2 linked regions of the Arthrobacter globiformis genome follow. The protein of the gene in region 2 interacts with the protein of the main gene of each other region in a pairwise test. Links are inferred from orthologs where the notes say so. Each region holds a gene or a part of one and is shown on either strand. Other genes may lie near its edges.

Region 1 (6,656 bases), 1.3 Mb from region 2 along the record:
GCACCCGCCCGCCCGTCCCCGGCTGCTCCCTGACACTCGCAAGCTCGTGTCGGGGCCCTCGCAGCCGGGGGCCCATCGCGGTGCCCACCACACCCTGGCGGGGTGCGGCCTCCTCTCTTCCGCTGCGTCTGCATCCAAATCCAAACTACGCGTGCCCATGGGCTTGGGGTGCCGGGAGGGCGATGGTGGTGCGCTAAAGTAGGTGTATGCGTGCGATCCTTCTGCTTAGCTAGCCGCTTGGTATCCCGAACCAAATACGGATTATCGAGCGGCCGCCCCTCCATGTCGAGGGGCTTTTGTGTGTCCCGGGAGACCTTCCCGGCAGGCGGCGGGGATCAGACCGTTGTGACAGGACAGAGGTCATGACAGAACAGAAGAGGGCAGCAGTGAGCGTTCAGCCGGAGACCGAAACCGGAACAGCAGCAGGTGGAGCGGAGACGCCCGAAGAGGGCGCGTACAGCTTCGCGGCGATGGAGGCGCGGTGGCCGCAGGTGTGGGAAGACCTAAAGGTCTTCACCCCCGCCGACGACGGATCCCGGGAACGCCGCTACGTCCTGGACATGTTCCCGTACCCGTCCGGCGACCTTCACATGGGCCACGCCGAAGCCTTCGCCATGGGCGATGTGGTGGCGCGGTACCTGCGCCAGCAGGGATACGATGTGCTGCACCCGATCGGCTGGGACTCGTTCGGGCTCCCCGCGGAAAACGCGGCCATCAAGCGCAACGCCCACCCGAGCGAGTGGACATACGCCAACATCGACACCCAGGCCGCCTCCTTCAAGCGCTACGCTATCTCCGCTGACTGGTCTCGCCGGCTGCACACCTCCGATCCGGAGTACTACCGCTGGACGCAGTGGCTGTTCAAGCGCTTCTACGAGCGCGGCCTCGCATACCGCAAGGACTCACCTGTCAACTGGTGCCCCAAGGACCTGACCGTGCTGGCCAACGAGCAGGTGGTCAACGGGGCCTGTGAGCGCTGCGGCACGGCCGTGACCAAGAAGTCGCTGAACCAGTGGTATTTCAAGATCACCGACTACGCGGACCGGCTGCTGGACGACATGTCCGAGCTGCAGGGGCACTGGCCCGAGCGAGTACTGGCGATGCAGCGAAACTGGATCGGCCGCTCAGAAGGCGCGCATGTTCGGTTCGTGATCGAGGCGTCTGACGGGCGTGCCGAGCGCGAAGTCACCGTCTTCACCACGCGTCCGGACACCCTGTACGGGGCCACCTTCTTCGTCGTGGCCGCGGACGCGCACCTGGCCCTGGACCTGGTCACCCCCGAACACCACGACGCACTGATGGCCTATCGTGAGAAGGTCAAGGCCCTTTCCGATATCGAACGCCAGTCCACCGAGCGCGAAAAGACCGGCGTGTTCACCGGGCGCTACGCCATCAATCCCCTGAACGGTGAAAAGCTGCCCGTCTGGGCAGCGGACTACGTCCTGGCCGACTACGGCACGGGCGCCATCATGGCCGTCCCCGCGCACGACCAGCGCGACCTCGACTTCGCCAAGGAGTTCGGCCTGCCTGTGCGCGCGGTGCTGGACACCGGCGAGGAGGACCCGGCCGTGTCCGGTACGGCAACGGCGGGGGAGGGCACCCTGATAAACTCCGGTCCGCTCGATGGCCTGCCTAAGTCGGAAGCCATTCCGGCCGCCATCGAAATCCTCGGCAAGCAGGGCACCGGCGAGAAGTTCGTGAACTTCCGGCTGCGTGACTGGCTCCTGAGCCGCCAGCGCTTCTGGGGCACCCCGATCCCCATTATCCACTGCGCCGAGTGCGGCGAAGTGCCGGTACCCGACGAGCAACTGCCGGTTACGCTTCCCGAAGACCTGCGTGGCGAGGCGCTGTCCCCGAGGGGCACTTCCCCCCTGGCCGCGGCCGCCGAATGGGTGAATGTCGAGTGCCCGAATTGCGGACGTGCAGCCCAGCGGGACACGGACACCATGGACACCTTCGTGGACTCGTCCTGGTACTTCCTCCGCTTCGTCTCCCCGCACTACACCGACGGTCCCTTCGATCCCGCGAAGATCAACGACTGGATGCCCGTCGGGCAGTACGTGGGCGGCGTCGAGCACGCCATCCTGCACCTGCTGTACGCCCGCTTCTTTACCAAAGTCATTCATGACATGGGCCTACTGGCTGCAGACGAGCCCTTCAGTGCCCTGCTCAACCAGGGTCAGGTCCTGAACGGCGGTAAGGCGATGAGCAAGTCGCTGGGCAACGGTGTTGACCTGGGCGAGCAGCTGGACAAGTACGGCGTCGACGCCGTCCGGCTCACCATGATCTTCGCCTCCCCGCCCGAGGACGACGTCGACTGGGCGGACGTTTCGCCGTCGGGCTCCGCGAAGTTCCTGGCCCGCGCCTGGCGACTCGGCCAGGACGTTGCCAGCGCCCCCGGTGTTGACTTCAGCACCGGAGACCGCTCCCTGCGCTCGGTCACGCACAGGACCATCGCGGACGCTGCGGAGCTGCTGGACAACAACAAGTTCAACGTCGTGGTGGCCAAGCTGATGGAACTGGTCAATGCCACCCGCAAGACCATCGACTCCGGCGCCGGCGGTGCCGATCCGGCCGTGCGTGAAGCCGCGGAAGCGGTGGCTGTCATCCTGAGCCTCTTCGCGCCCTACACCGCGGAAGACCTTTGGAACGTCCTCGGGCACCCGGCGTCGGTGGCCAACGCCGGCTGGCCTTCGCACGACGAGGCCCTTCTGGTGCAGGACACCATCACCGCGGTGGTCCAGGTCCAGGGCAAGGTCAGGGACCGGCTCGAGGTCTCACCGGCCATTTCCGAGGACGACCTGCGCGAGCTTGCGCTGGCCTCCGAGAACGTCCAGCGGGCCCTCGACGGCCGGGGCATCCGGACCGTTATCGTGCGTGCACCTAAACTGGTGAACATCGTCCCGGCCTAACGGGAGCGACTGACTGGCCGGGTTCCGGCCGCCGGCCCTGCCGGCGGCCGGAAGCAACTGCAGGAGGTGTGCCGTGATTGACCGCGAACCGGCAGCCTGGCTGTGGTTAAAGGAGCACCTGGTCCGTCTCCGCCAGGCCACCAGGCCGGGCCAGGCCCCGCCCACGGGTGAGCCCGCCGTCGTCGTCCGCACTGCCGTGGTGACGGACTCCGCCGCCGCCCTGCCCGCCGACTGGGTGCGGGCCTTCTCCATCAACGGCCGGCTGGCTGTCATCCCCATGCCCGTCATGGTGGGTGAGGAGATCTACGGTGAGGGCGAGGATGACATCAGCGGTACCATCGCGGTGGCCCTGGCCGCCGCGACGCCCGTCAAGACCTCCCGGCCGTCGCCGGGCCAGTTTGAGCAGGCCTACCTGGCCGCCGAACGGCAGGGCTTTGAGTCCGTTGTGTCCATTCATATTTCCGGTGGCCTATCGGGCACCGCAGATGCCGCCCGCCTCGCTGCCGGCCGGGTGAAGATCCCTGTGGAGGTGCTGGACACCCGCACCGTGGGAATGGCTCAGGGACTCGCCGTCCAGAGCGCCGTGGTGGCAGCGGCGGACGGCCGCGATGCCAGCGACGTCTGCCGGCTCGCCGCGGAACGCGCCGCGAGGTCCAAAGTGTATTTCTACGTGCCCAGCCTGGAGCAGTTGCGGCGCGGCGGACGCATCGGCGCTGCAGCCTCGCTGGTCGGAGCCATGCTCGCCATCAAGCCGATTCTCGCGGTCGACGGCGGTAAGATCGTTCCGCTGGAAAAGGTCCGCTCCGCTGCGAAAGCCGTTGCCCGGCTTGAGGAGATCGTGGTGGCGGAGGCCGCGGGGCGCCCTATGGGGGAGGCACGGCTCGCCATCCACCACTTCGGCAACCGGCCCGAAGCCGAGATGCTCGCGGCCCGGCTCGCGGCGAAGCTCCCGGCCATTCCGCCGGCCCAGATCAGCTCCCTGCCTGCCGTCCTGGCGGCGCACGCCGGGCTTGGCGTCCTCGCGGTGATCGTGGGGGAGAGCAGCTCGTCGGTTGCCGGTTGCCTCGCCGTCGGTGCCGGCGGCACTGAGGCCAGCACCTAACCCTTCGCAAGCAGCGCTCGATGCACCTGATCCGGTTCCTGTGCAGCGTTTCTGTGCGGCGGCGTTTTTGTCGGTGCCTCGTGGGATGCTCGCGGGATGAAAGAAAATCTGGCTCTGGAGTCGATGGACGCCCTCGTATCCTCCCTCTCTGCACTGGCTGCTTTTGTCCGCCGCGGCACGGGCAGCCTGGTCTCTGCGGATGCTGATACTCGTCGGGACCAGGCTGACGCGTGTCTGAGCGGGCTCCCTGAGGTGGCCAGGGTGGAAGCTCTCATTGCCGCCCTGAAACGCCACCTTCTAACCGGAAACGGCACCGCGGACACGCCCGTGGCGCTGCCGGCTAAGAGGCCCCGGGACGTTCCGTGATGCCACCGCCTGTGGCCGCGGGGCTTTCCGGTGTGCCCTTTTTGCACCACACGGGACCCCGCACCACGCGGTGCCCGTTGCAACCGGCACCACTCCTCGGCACGGTATTTTTGTCGGTGCCTCGTGGGATGCTTTCGGCATGAAAGACAATGCAGTGGTGGAGGCGGTGGAGGCGGTCGGTGCTTCCTGCTCTGCGCTTGCTGTTTTGGCTCGCCGCGGGACGGGCGGGCCGGTGGTGACTGGTGCTGGAGCCGGTCCGGATGTACATGTCCTGGGTCAGGCGGATCCTTTGCGGGAGCGGGCGGATGCGTGCCTGGAGGGGCTGGCGGAGGTGGCCAGGCTGGAGGCCCGGGCGGCGGCGTTGAAAGTCCATTTCGCTGCCGAGTATGCCAAGGCTTCCGGGGCGTTGGCAACGCCGGCTGAGAGCCTGCGGGACCGTGAGGTCCGGCGGATGTCCGTGACCGCTGAGGTTGCCTGTGCCCTGACCGTGAGCGAGGGATCGGCGGCACGGTTTCTGGCTGAGTCGGCCATGCTGAGCATGGACTTGCCGTTGACGCTGGCGGCGCTGGGGTCGGGGACCCTGTCGTGGCAGCATGCCCGGGTGATGTGTGATGAAACGGACGGGCTGGATCGGGCGGCCGCTGCGGCGTTGGAGGCGCATTTCCTGGACGCTGACGCGCCGCATGCTGCCAGGGGGTGTCCGGCCGGGGAGCTGACACCGTCCAGGTTCCGGGCCAGGGCACGTTATTGGCGGGAGCGGCATCACCCGGTCAGCATCGAAACCCGGCACCGCAACTGTGCGAAGGACCGCCGGCTGGAGTATGTGCCTGACCGGGACGGCATGGCCTGGCTGTCGGCGTATCTGCCCGCGGACCAGGCTGCCGGGATCTGGGACCGCGCCACCGCCGCCGCCCGCGCCCTGCAGGGCCCGTCCGAGTCCCGGACCCTGACACACCTCCGGGTGGACGTTGCCGCCGCGTGGCTGCTGGGCCCAGATCAGCGGCTTCACGGCGCGCCTGGCGACCGGGCGGCAGGATCCTTTCCGGCAGATTCCCTGCCGGCGGGGTCCGCGCCAGGCGATCCTGTGCGGGCCGGTGAGGTTCCGTCCCCGGCAGCGCAGGTGCTGGTCACGGTTCCGGTGTTCTCGCTGCTCGGCCTGACCGGGGAACCGGCCACGCTCGACGGGCACGGGCCGATCCCGGCGTCGATGGCCCGCCGGCTCGTGGCCGACGGCGGGACGTCGTTCCTGCGGGTGCTGACCGACCCGCGGGACGGGGCGCCGCTGGAGATCGGGCGCACCAGCTACCGGATCCCCAAACCGATGCGCCAATGGCTGCGCCTGAGGGACGGACGGTGCACGTTTCCCGGCTGCACCAACCACTCCCTGGACAACGACGCCGACCACATCCTGGCCTGGGCCGACGGGGGGACCACCGGGATCAGCAACCTTGGCCAGCCCTGCCCCAAGCACCACCGCCTCAAACACAACACAACATGGAGACCGGTCGGCGCCACCCGGGACACGCCACCTGGCTGGATCTCACCCACCGGCCGCCACTACCCCAGCGAACAGCAGGACTGGGAACCGCCAACCTGGCCTGAACCGCCGCCTGTAGAGGACTCTCCGGAGCCGCCACCCGCCCAGGACTATCCGGAACTACAATCCGTCCGGGACTATCCGGAACCATCACCCGTCCGGGACTATCTGGAGCCGCCACCCAGGCAAGACTGGTCGGAGCCGTCTGGCTGGGCCGACCAGACGGATCGGCCAAGCTGGCCCGATGGGTGCGACGACCACTCAGGCCTCGACAGTTACCGTGGCCCGGAATCTTGGGAAGCTCCCGACGACCTTGACGGTGCTGCTCCCAACGACCTCGACGGCGCTGAGAGCCCGGTGGCCCTCGACGGCCTTGAACCACCGCTGCCAGTGGATCCATGGCCCGACTGGGCGTCTTCCACAGCAGCGTAGGAATATTCCTGCCCCAACACCCCGGCCGTATGGGCGCCCAGGCGGCTGCCCATGCCTTCGCGGCGCGGAACCTGCCGCTTGCCCAGTGTCAACCCAACAGCTGTTCGACTTCTTGTGACGCCTAGCAGTGCCTGCCCACCGGTAGTACAGTCTCCCCACCGAGCAAGGAGGCTCCCATGTCCATGCAAGTCCACCACGTCGCCCAGCTGGATCGGGATGTGGCCGACGAAGTCACGAAATGGCTGAAGTACCTGAAGGGCCAGGTGACGAGCGTCCAGTTCCTCACCACCACTGTCCCTGATCCCAA
Region 2 (6,583 bases):
TCCGCGGTCTCGAAGTAGCCGGCCGCCAGATAGGCGTCCCGGGTGATGCGGGCGATGGCCGCAAAGTCGGCGGGGACGGCGGGACGGACGGTGATCTGCGGCTGCACCCGTCAATGGTAGTGCCGGGAGACCGATGCGCCGCGCGAAACAGCTGTTTCCGTGACTGAACTATCAGGTCCGCCCTGAGCACATGAACGGGGAAGGGGCTCCACGACTTACCGTCGTGCAGCCCGGACAGGGCAGGGAAGCACCGCTCGGCGGCATCGGCGTCGTGTTCAAGCTCTTTGGCGAGGACACCAACCAACAGCTCTCCATTGTGGAGCACCCGCTCCCCGTCGGCGCGCTGGTGCCCCCGTACATTCACACCCGCGAAGACGAGCACTCGATCGTCATCGAGGGCGAAATCGGGTTCCGGTCCGGTGACCGCGAGGCAGTCCTTGGTGCAGGCGGCTACATCACGAAGCCGCGGAATGAACTGCACACCATGTGGAACGCGGGGAAGGTGCCCGCACGCACGATCGAAGTGATAAGCCCGGCCGGATTTGAGCACTTCTTCTGGGGGCTTGCCAACCACATCGAAGCCGGGCTCCCGGACCCCGATACGATCGAGAAACTCGCGGCCCACTTCGGCCTGCGCTTCGCCGAGGCGCCCTGGCTGCCGGACATCATTGCGCGCTACAACCTGACTCCGCCGCGCATGTGAACCACACGCCCGGGCCGCATTCGGCCCGGGCCCCGGCGGAGCGCCTCCTACAGCGGGAACTTGCCGGACATCTCCAGCGTGCCCGCACAGGTCCAGGCTGACAGCCGTTCCTCGGCGGAGGGCCCTCCCTCAAGCGGGCTGGTGAGCCGCGGGCGCCGCACCCAGCATCCGGCTTCTTCGGCCACCAGCGCGCCCGCAGCGAAGTCGTGCTCATTCAGGCCCCGCTCGCCGAAGGCATCGTGCGTTCCGTCGGCCACCATGCAGAGGTCCAGGGCGGCCGAGCCGAGGCGGCGAACGTCGGCAAAGCCATCCATGAAGCCGCCCAGTGCCGCCGCCTGTTCCGCGCGGACCTCGGGGTCATAGCTGAATCCTGTGGCCAGGATCTGGCCGGCACGTCCCGGGACCGGACCCGTGAGCTGCACCCGCTTCCCGTCCTGTTCCAGCCACGCGCCCTGGCCGCGCGAGGCGTAGTACACGCGCCCCAGCGCGGGGGCGTGGACGACGCCGGCCAGCCACACGCCGTCGGGATCGGCAACGGCCACGGAGGTGGCGTAGTAGACGATGTTGCGGATGAAGTTGGTGGTGCCGTCGAGCGGGTCGATGGACCACCGCAGCCCGGTCGGTTTCTCGGGACGTGTGGTCCCGTGTTCCTCGCCGGTGATCACGTCGTCCGGGCGCGCAGTGCGGATGGCGGTGCGCACGGCTTCCTCGGCGGCCACATCGAAGGCGGTGACCCAGTCGCCGGCTTCGCCCTTGTTGGTCACCGTCCCCGAGTCCAGGGCGCCGTTGCTGCGTTCGGCTAGCACACCGGCACCGGCGGCGGCGGCCGCCTTGGCCACGGCGAGGAGCCCGTGCACGTCAAGGGGGTTTGCGGTATCGGGTGTCACTCGGAATCCTCCTCGTCGCCCGGGGGCGGTGTTGCCTCGGGATCCTCAGCTTCGGCTTCGGTGTCCCCAGCGCCATCCCCGTCAGCCCTGGCGGGTCCGTTGGCCAGCAACTCCCGGAATCCGTCCTCGTCCAGCACGGGGACGCCCAGCTGCTCGGCCTTGTCCAGTTTGGTGCCGGCGTTGTCCCCGGCCACCAGGTAGCTGGTGTTCTTCGACACTGAGCCTGCTGCCTTGCCGCCGCGGACCAGGATGGCTTCCTTGGCCTCGTCACGGCTGAAGCCTTCCAGGGTTCCGGTGACCACCACGGTCAGGCCCTCGAGGGTGCGCGGTGTGGACTCGTCCCGCTCGTCCTTCATCCGGACCCCGGCTGCTGCCCATCGGTCGATGATTTCGACATGCCAGTCCTCGGCAAACCATTCCTTGAGTGCGGCTGCGATGGTGGGGCCGACGCCGTCCACGCTTGCCAGCTCTTCCTCGGAGGCCTGCCGGATGGCGTCCATGGTGCCGAAGTGGTTGGCCAGCGCACGCGACGCCCGGGGTCCAACGTGCCGGATGGACAACGCCACCAGGACGCGCCACAACGGCTGGGTCTTGGCCTTTTCGAGTTCCTGGAAGAGCTTCCCGGTGGTGGCCGTGGGCTTGGACGGCGTCTTGGCCGTGCCCTTGCTGTAGAAGTACGGCACCAGCTCGAACTCGCCGGTGGGAACACCTTTGGACCGCTTCTCGCGCCGTATCTTCACCGGCGCCAGGTCCTCCGGCGTCAGGTCGAAAAGGGCTGCTTCACTGACCAGCGGCGGGACCTCAGGCTCCATCGGCTGGGTGAGCGCGATCGCGGCTTCCCAGCCGAGGGCTTCGATATCGAACGCCCCGCGGCTGGCAACGTGGAACACGCGCTCACGCAACTGTGAGGGGCACGACTTTGCGTTGGGGCAGCGGATGTCCACGTCCCCTTCCTTCCCGGGAGCAAGCGGCGTTCCGCAGGACGGGCATTCCGTGGGCATGACGAAGTCGCGCACCGGAGGGTCCTGCTGGTCCCGGAGCGCCAGCACCGGGCCGACGATCTCCGGGATGACGTCGCCGGCCTTGCGCAGGACCACGATGTCGCCGATCTTCACGCCCTTGGCCTTGACCACGTCCTGGTTGTGCAGGGTGGCCATTCCCACGGTGGAGCCCGCCACCTTGACCGGTTCCATGATCCCGAACGGGGTGACCCGGCCGGTGCGCCCGACGTTCACGGCAATGTCCAGCAGCTTGGTGTGCACTTCCTCCGGCGGATATTTGTACGCGACGGCCCAGCGCGGAACACGTGTGGTGTAGCCCAGGGCGCGCTGGGTGGCGAAGTCGTCGATCTTCACCACGATGCCGTCGATCTCGTGGAGCAGGCTGTGCCGCTTGTCCCCGTATTTCCCGATGAATTCCAGCACCTCGGCCGGGCTGCCGAGAACCTCGAAGTACGGGCTGACCGGCAGTCCCCACTCCGCCAGGAGCCGATAGGTTTCCGACTGGCTGGCGGCCTGGAGGCCCTCGCGGGCGCCGATCCCGTGCACGAACATCTGCAGCGGGCGCTTGGCGGTCTCGGCCGGGTCCTTCTGGCGGAGCGAGCCGGCCGCGGCGTTGCGCGGGTTGGCCAGGGGAGCCTTGCCCGCCTCAATCAGCGCCTCATTGAATTCGGCGAACGCCTTGGACGGGATGAACACCTCGCCGCGGATTTCCATCTCGGCGGGAAAGCCGCTGCCGCTGAGCTGCTGCGGGATCTCCTTGATGGTGAGCACATTGTGCGTGATGTCCTCGCCAGTGGTGCCGTCGCCGCGGGTCGCGGCCCGGACCAGCTTGCCGTCCCGGTAGAGCAGGTTCACGGCCAGGCCGTCGATTTTCAGCTCGGTCAGCCAGGCGGCCTCCGGATTCCCGGATTTGGCGACCCCTGCCTCCGCCTTGGCGATCCAGGCCTGCAGTTCCTCGATGGAGAACACGTCCTCCAGGCTGTACATGCGCTGGAGGTGTTCGACGGCGGCAAACGCCGCGGAGACTTCCCCGCCAACCTCCTGGGTGGGCGAATCATTGGAAACGAGCTCCGGATGCAGCGCCTCGAGTTCCTCCAGCCGGCGAAAGAGAGCATCGAACTCGGCATCGGAGACGAGCGGCTCGTCCTCCTGGTAGTACGCGAAGCGGTACTTCCGGACGAGGTCCGCCAGGTTCTCGTACTCATCCCGTACGGACTCAGAGGGAATGGCTTCCGGCTCAAGCTGGTCCGTTCCGGTGGCTGCGCTGTCTGTGGGGCCTGATGGTGTGCTCACAGACCTATCTTGCCTTACGGCCCGGACATTTTGCCGAGGCGGCGGGCCGCCTACCAGTGACCGGGGCGGTTCCGGCTCCACAGGGCGAAGGCCAGTCCGCCCAGACCCACCAGGAGGACGCCGCCCATGACGGCGAACAGGCCGAAGATGCCGAGGCCGGATCCCTTGTCCGCGACTACAACGGCGGCGGCCTGGCTGGCTTGGACCGGGGTGGCGATCGGTTTGGTCCAGCTGGACTCGGCCGCCGGGGTGGAGGACGACGGGCCGGGGGTGGAGGAGACAGAGGTGGCCGGAACCACCGCGGCTGGTGCCGCCGGCACCGCAGGGGGCGCCATTCCGCCATTCGCCGGCGGCGCCAAAGGTGTGAGGGTGGGCGCGGGGGCAGGTCGCGCCGGTGCCGGGGCAACGCGCGGCGCCGCCGGCGCTGCGGGCTGCACAGGGGTCGGAGCAGGGGCAGGTGCCTTTCGCGCCGGCGGCGCCGGAGCAGGCGTCGGGACGGGAGCCGCCGTCCTCGTCGGAGCCGGTGAACCGGACGACGGCGGGGCGATGGGTGCCGGCGATTCAGAGCACTGTTGCTCCGGCAGGCAGGCTGCCTGGGCCGCTCCGGCGGCGCCGGCCACAACCGTAAATGCCAGCATGGCAGCGGTAATTCCGGGCAGCAGCGCGCCCCGCAGACGAGTGATTCGGATCATGGAAGTACCTTTGCAGCCGCGCAGGACACCCCGCGCCGAGTTTTGTCCCGGGTATCTTCCTACAGTCCGGCGCGGCGCGCCAAATCGACTACTGCCGGTTTTCCGGCGGCAGCGCGATCTGGAGCTTGCGCACCTTGCCCCTGCCAACGATGTAGCCGCGTCCAGGAATGAAGTCGGTGCCGACCCGTCCGAGTGAGGTATTGAGGAGGCTGTCGCCGTCGATATCGCCCGGATTGATCAGCAGTCCCCTCCTGCCCGACTTGAACGGTTGCGCCAGCGACCATGCCGATGACCAGGTGGAAGTTTCGGATTCCCCCACCACCCACTGGTCCGCCTTGATGGACGCCGCCACGAGCCTTTCGATGCCGGACTCGGCCAGGGTGTCCGTGAACTCCGTGAGTCCCTCGATGAAGATGGCCACCTTGCCCGGATTCGCCGAGGCGTGGTCCGTGAGCGCTTCCACCGCCTCCTCGACGTCGTCGGCCCCCACCAACGAGCGGTCCCAGACCGGCAGGGACGCCACGGCGGACTTCCTGGCGGCAAGGTAAACCAGTTCGGTGTCGGGGTTGGACCGGCGCAGCGCGTAGGCCATGGTCACCAGGGCCACGGTGCGGCCGGCGCCGGGTGGGCCCGCGAGCAGCAGCGGGCCCTTGGCCATGATTGTGGCGGGCTGCAGTGTTTCGTCGTCCACACCGATCACGGGAAGGTCCGGCAGTCCGGCGGGCAGGATGTCCAGGTCGATCTGCTCGGGCAGCCGCTCGATCCGCGGAGCCCTTTCCACGCCCTGGCGGAGCATGGCCTCGCTGAGTTTGTGGACTTCGCGCGCCTGCAGGGCCAGGTTGGAGTTGCCGCCCAGGACGGCGAGCTGCACCTCGTGGCCGCCCAGCAGCCCCCGGCCGGGCGGCGAGGCCTGGCCGAGGACGTCCTTCGGCACGTCCATGGTCAGGTAGTCGTCCTCGGCGGACAGCCGCAGCACCAGCCGCCGCTGGATGGAGGCAAGCAACGACGCCGGGACGGAGTTGGGGCGGTCACCGGTGACGACGAGGTGGATGCCAAGGGGACGGCCGTCGGTCGCCAGCTGCAGGAAGAGGTCCCAGAGGCCGGAGAGCTTGCTGTACTCATAGGCCTCGCGGAAGGCCGACATGCCGTCGACCAGCACGAAGATGCGCTTTTCATCCGGCAGGACGGCGAGCTTGCGGTACTCCCCGATGGTGGAGGCACGCACCTCGGCGAAACGGCTCGCCCGGTCCTCGGCGAGGTCGTGGAGCCAGCGCAGGAGCCTGCCCACGCGCTCCACGTCGTCGCCGTCGATGATCCCGCCCACGTGCGGGAGCTCCTCGAGCATTTTCAGCCCGGCGGAGCCACAGTCGATCCCATAGACGTGGACGGGGCCGCCGCGGGGCGTGACGGCAGCCGCGATGGCGATCCCCCGCAGCGCCGCGGACTTACCCGAGCCGCCCGTGCCGTAGATGGCCATGTTGCCGTCTTTGTCCGGCTCGTAGAAGACGGTGGGCTGGTCCTGGTGGGCGGGGTCGTCCGCAACGCCCAGCAGGAGCCGTTCATCGGTGCGAGGGTTGGGCAGCAGGGAGAAATCGTAGGTCGTGGCCAGCTGGTTCAGCCACGGCTTCCGCGGCGGCTCGATGGCCAGCAGGTCCGCGGCGGCGATGACGTTGGCGGTCATCCTGGCGATGTCGTTGGGCCCGGCGGGTTCGTCCTGTGCGGCGGTATCGGGGGCCGGTGTTTCCCACGCGGGACCCGACCCGAAGGCCATCTCCACGATGTCGATCTGCGGGCGCTGCGGGCGATCGGTGGTCCAGCCGCCGGCATAACCGGTCTGGAAACCCTGGATGCGGCCCGGGCCGGTTTTCGCCGCGCCGCGGCCCGGGATGGAGGGGTCGAAGTATGCGGCGTCCGGAACACCAAGGATGTCCGTGGCGTCGTCCTCGTCGGCCATGCGCAGCGCCACCCGAAGGTTGGTGTTGGCACGCAGGCTTTCCTTGATGACGC

The links.
Region 1: the proteins of ligA (region 2) and leuS interact in binary tests that used the Escherichia coli proteins (3 or more experiments, as listed by UniProt). The link is inferred for Arthrobacter globiformis from one-to-one orthologs.

What each region holds. Positions count from the first base shown.
Region 1 is NZ_JAUSZX010000001.1:3,025,081-3,031,736, reverse strand. Bases 83-3,149 are described here. They hold leuS (leucine--tRNA ligase), read left to right. Parts: upstream 83-386; coding sequence 387-2,912; downstream 2,913-3,149. Other genes in these bases: QFZ23_RS14115 (DegV family protein), read left to right, coding at 2,986-3,149. Also shown: more of QFZ23_RS14115, read left to right, coding at 3,150-4,014; QFZ23_RS14110 (hypothetical protein), read left to right, coding at 4,111-4,380; QFZ23_RS14105 (DUF222 domain-containing protein), read left to right, coding at 4,520-6,349; QFZ23_RS14100 (hypothetical protein), read left to right, coding at 6,526-6,656.
Region 2 is NZ_JAUSZX010000001.1:1,707,848-1,714,430, reverse strand. Bases 1,236-4,229 are described here. They hold ligA (NAD-dependent DNA ligase LigA), read right to left. Parts: upstream 3,885-4,229; coding sequence 1,587-3,884; downstream 1,236-1,586. Other genes in these bases: QFZ23_RS07820 (hypothetical protein), read right to left, coding at 3,935-4,229; QFZ23_RS07830 (inositol monophosphatase family protein), read right to left, coding at 1,236-1,590. Also shown: QFZ23_RS07840 (GNAT family N-acetyltransferase), read right to left, coding at 1-107; QFZ23_RS07835 (cupin domain-containing protein), read left to right, coding at 224-703; more of QFZ23_RS07830, read right to left, coding at 751-1,235; more of QFZ23_RS07820, read right to left, coding at 4,230-4,576; QFZ23_RS07815 (FtsK/SpoIIIE domain-containing protein), read right to left, coding at 4,665-6,583. UniProt on the Escherichia coli protein: DNA ligase that catalyzes the formation of phosphodiester linkages between 5'-phosphoryl and 3'-hydroxyl groups in double-stranded DNA using NAD as a coenzyme and as the energy source for the reaction.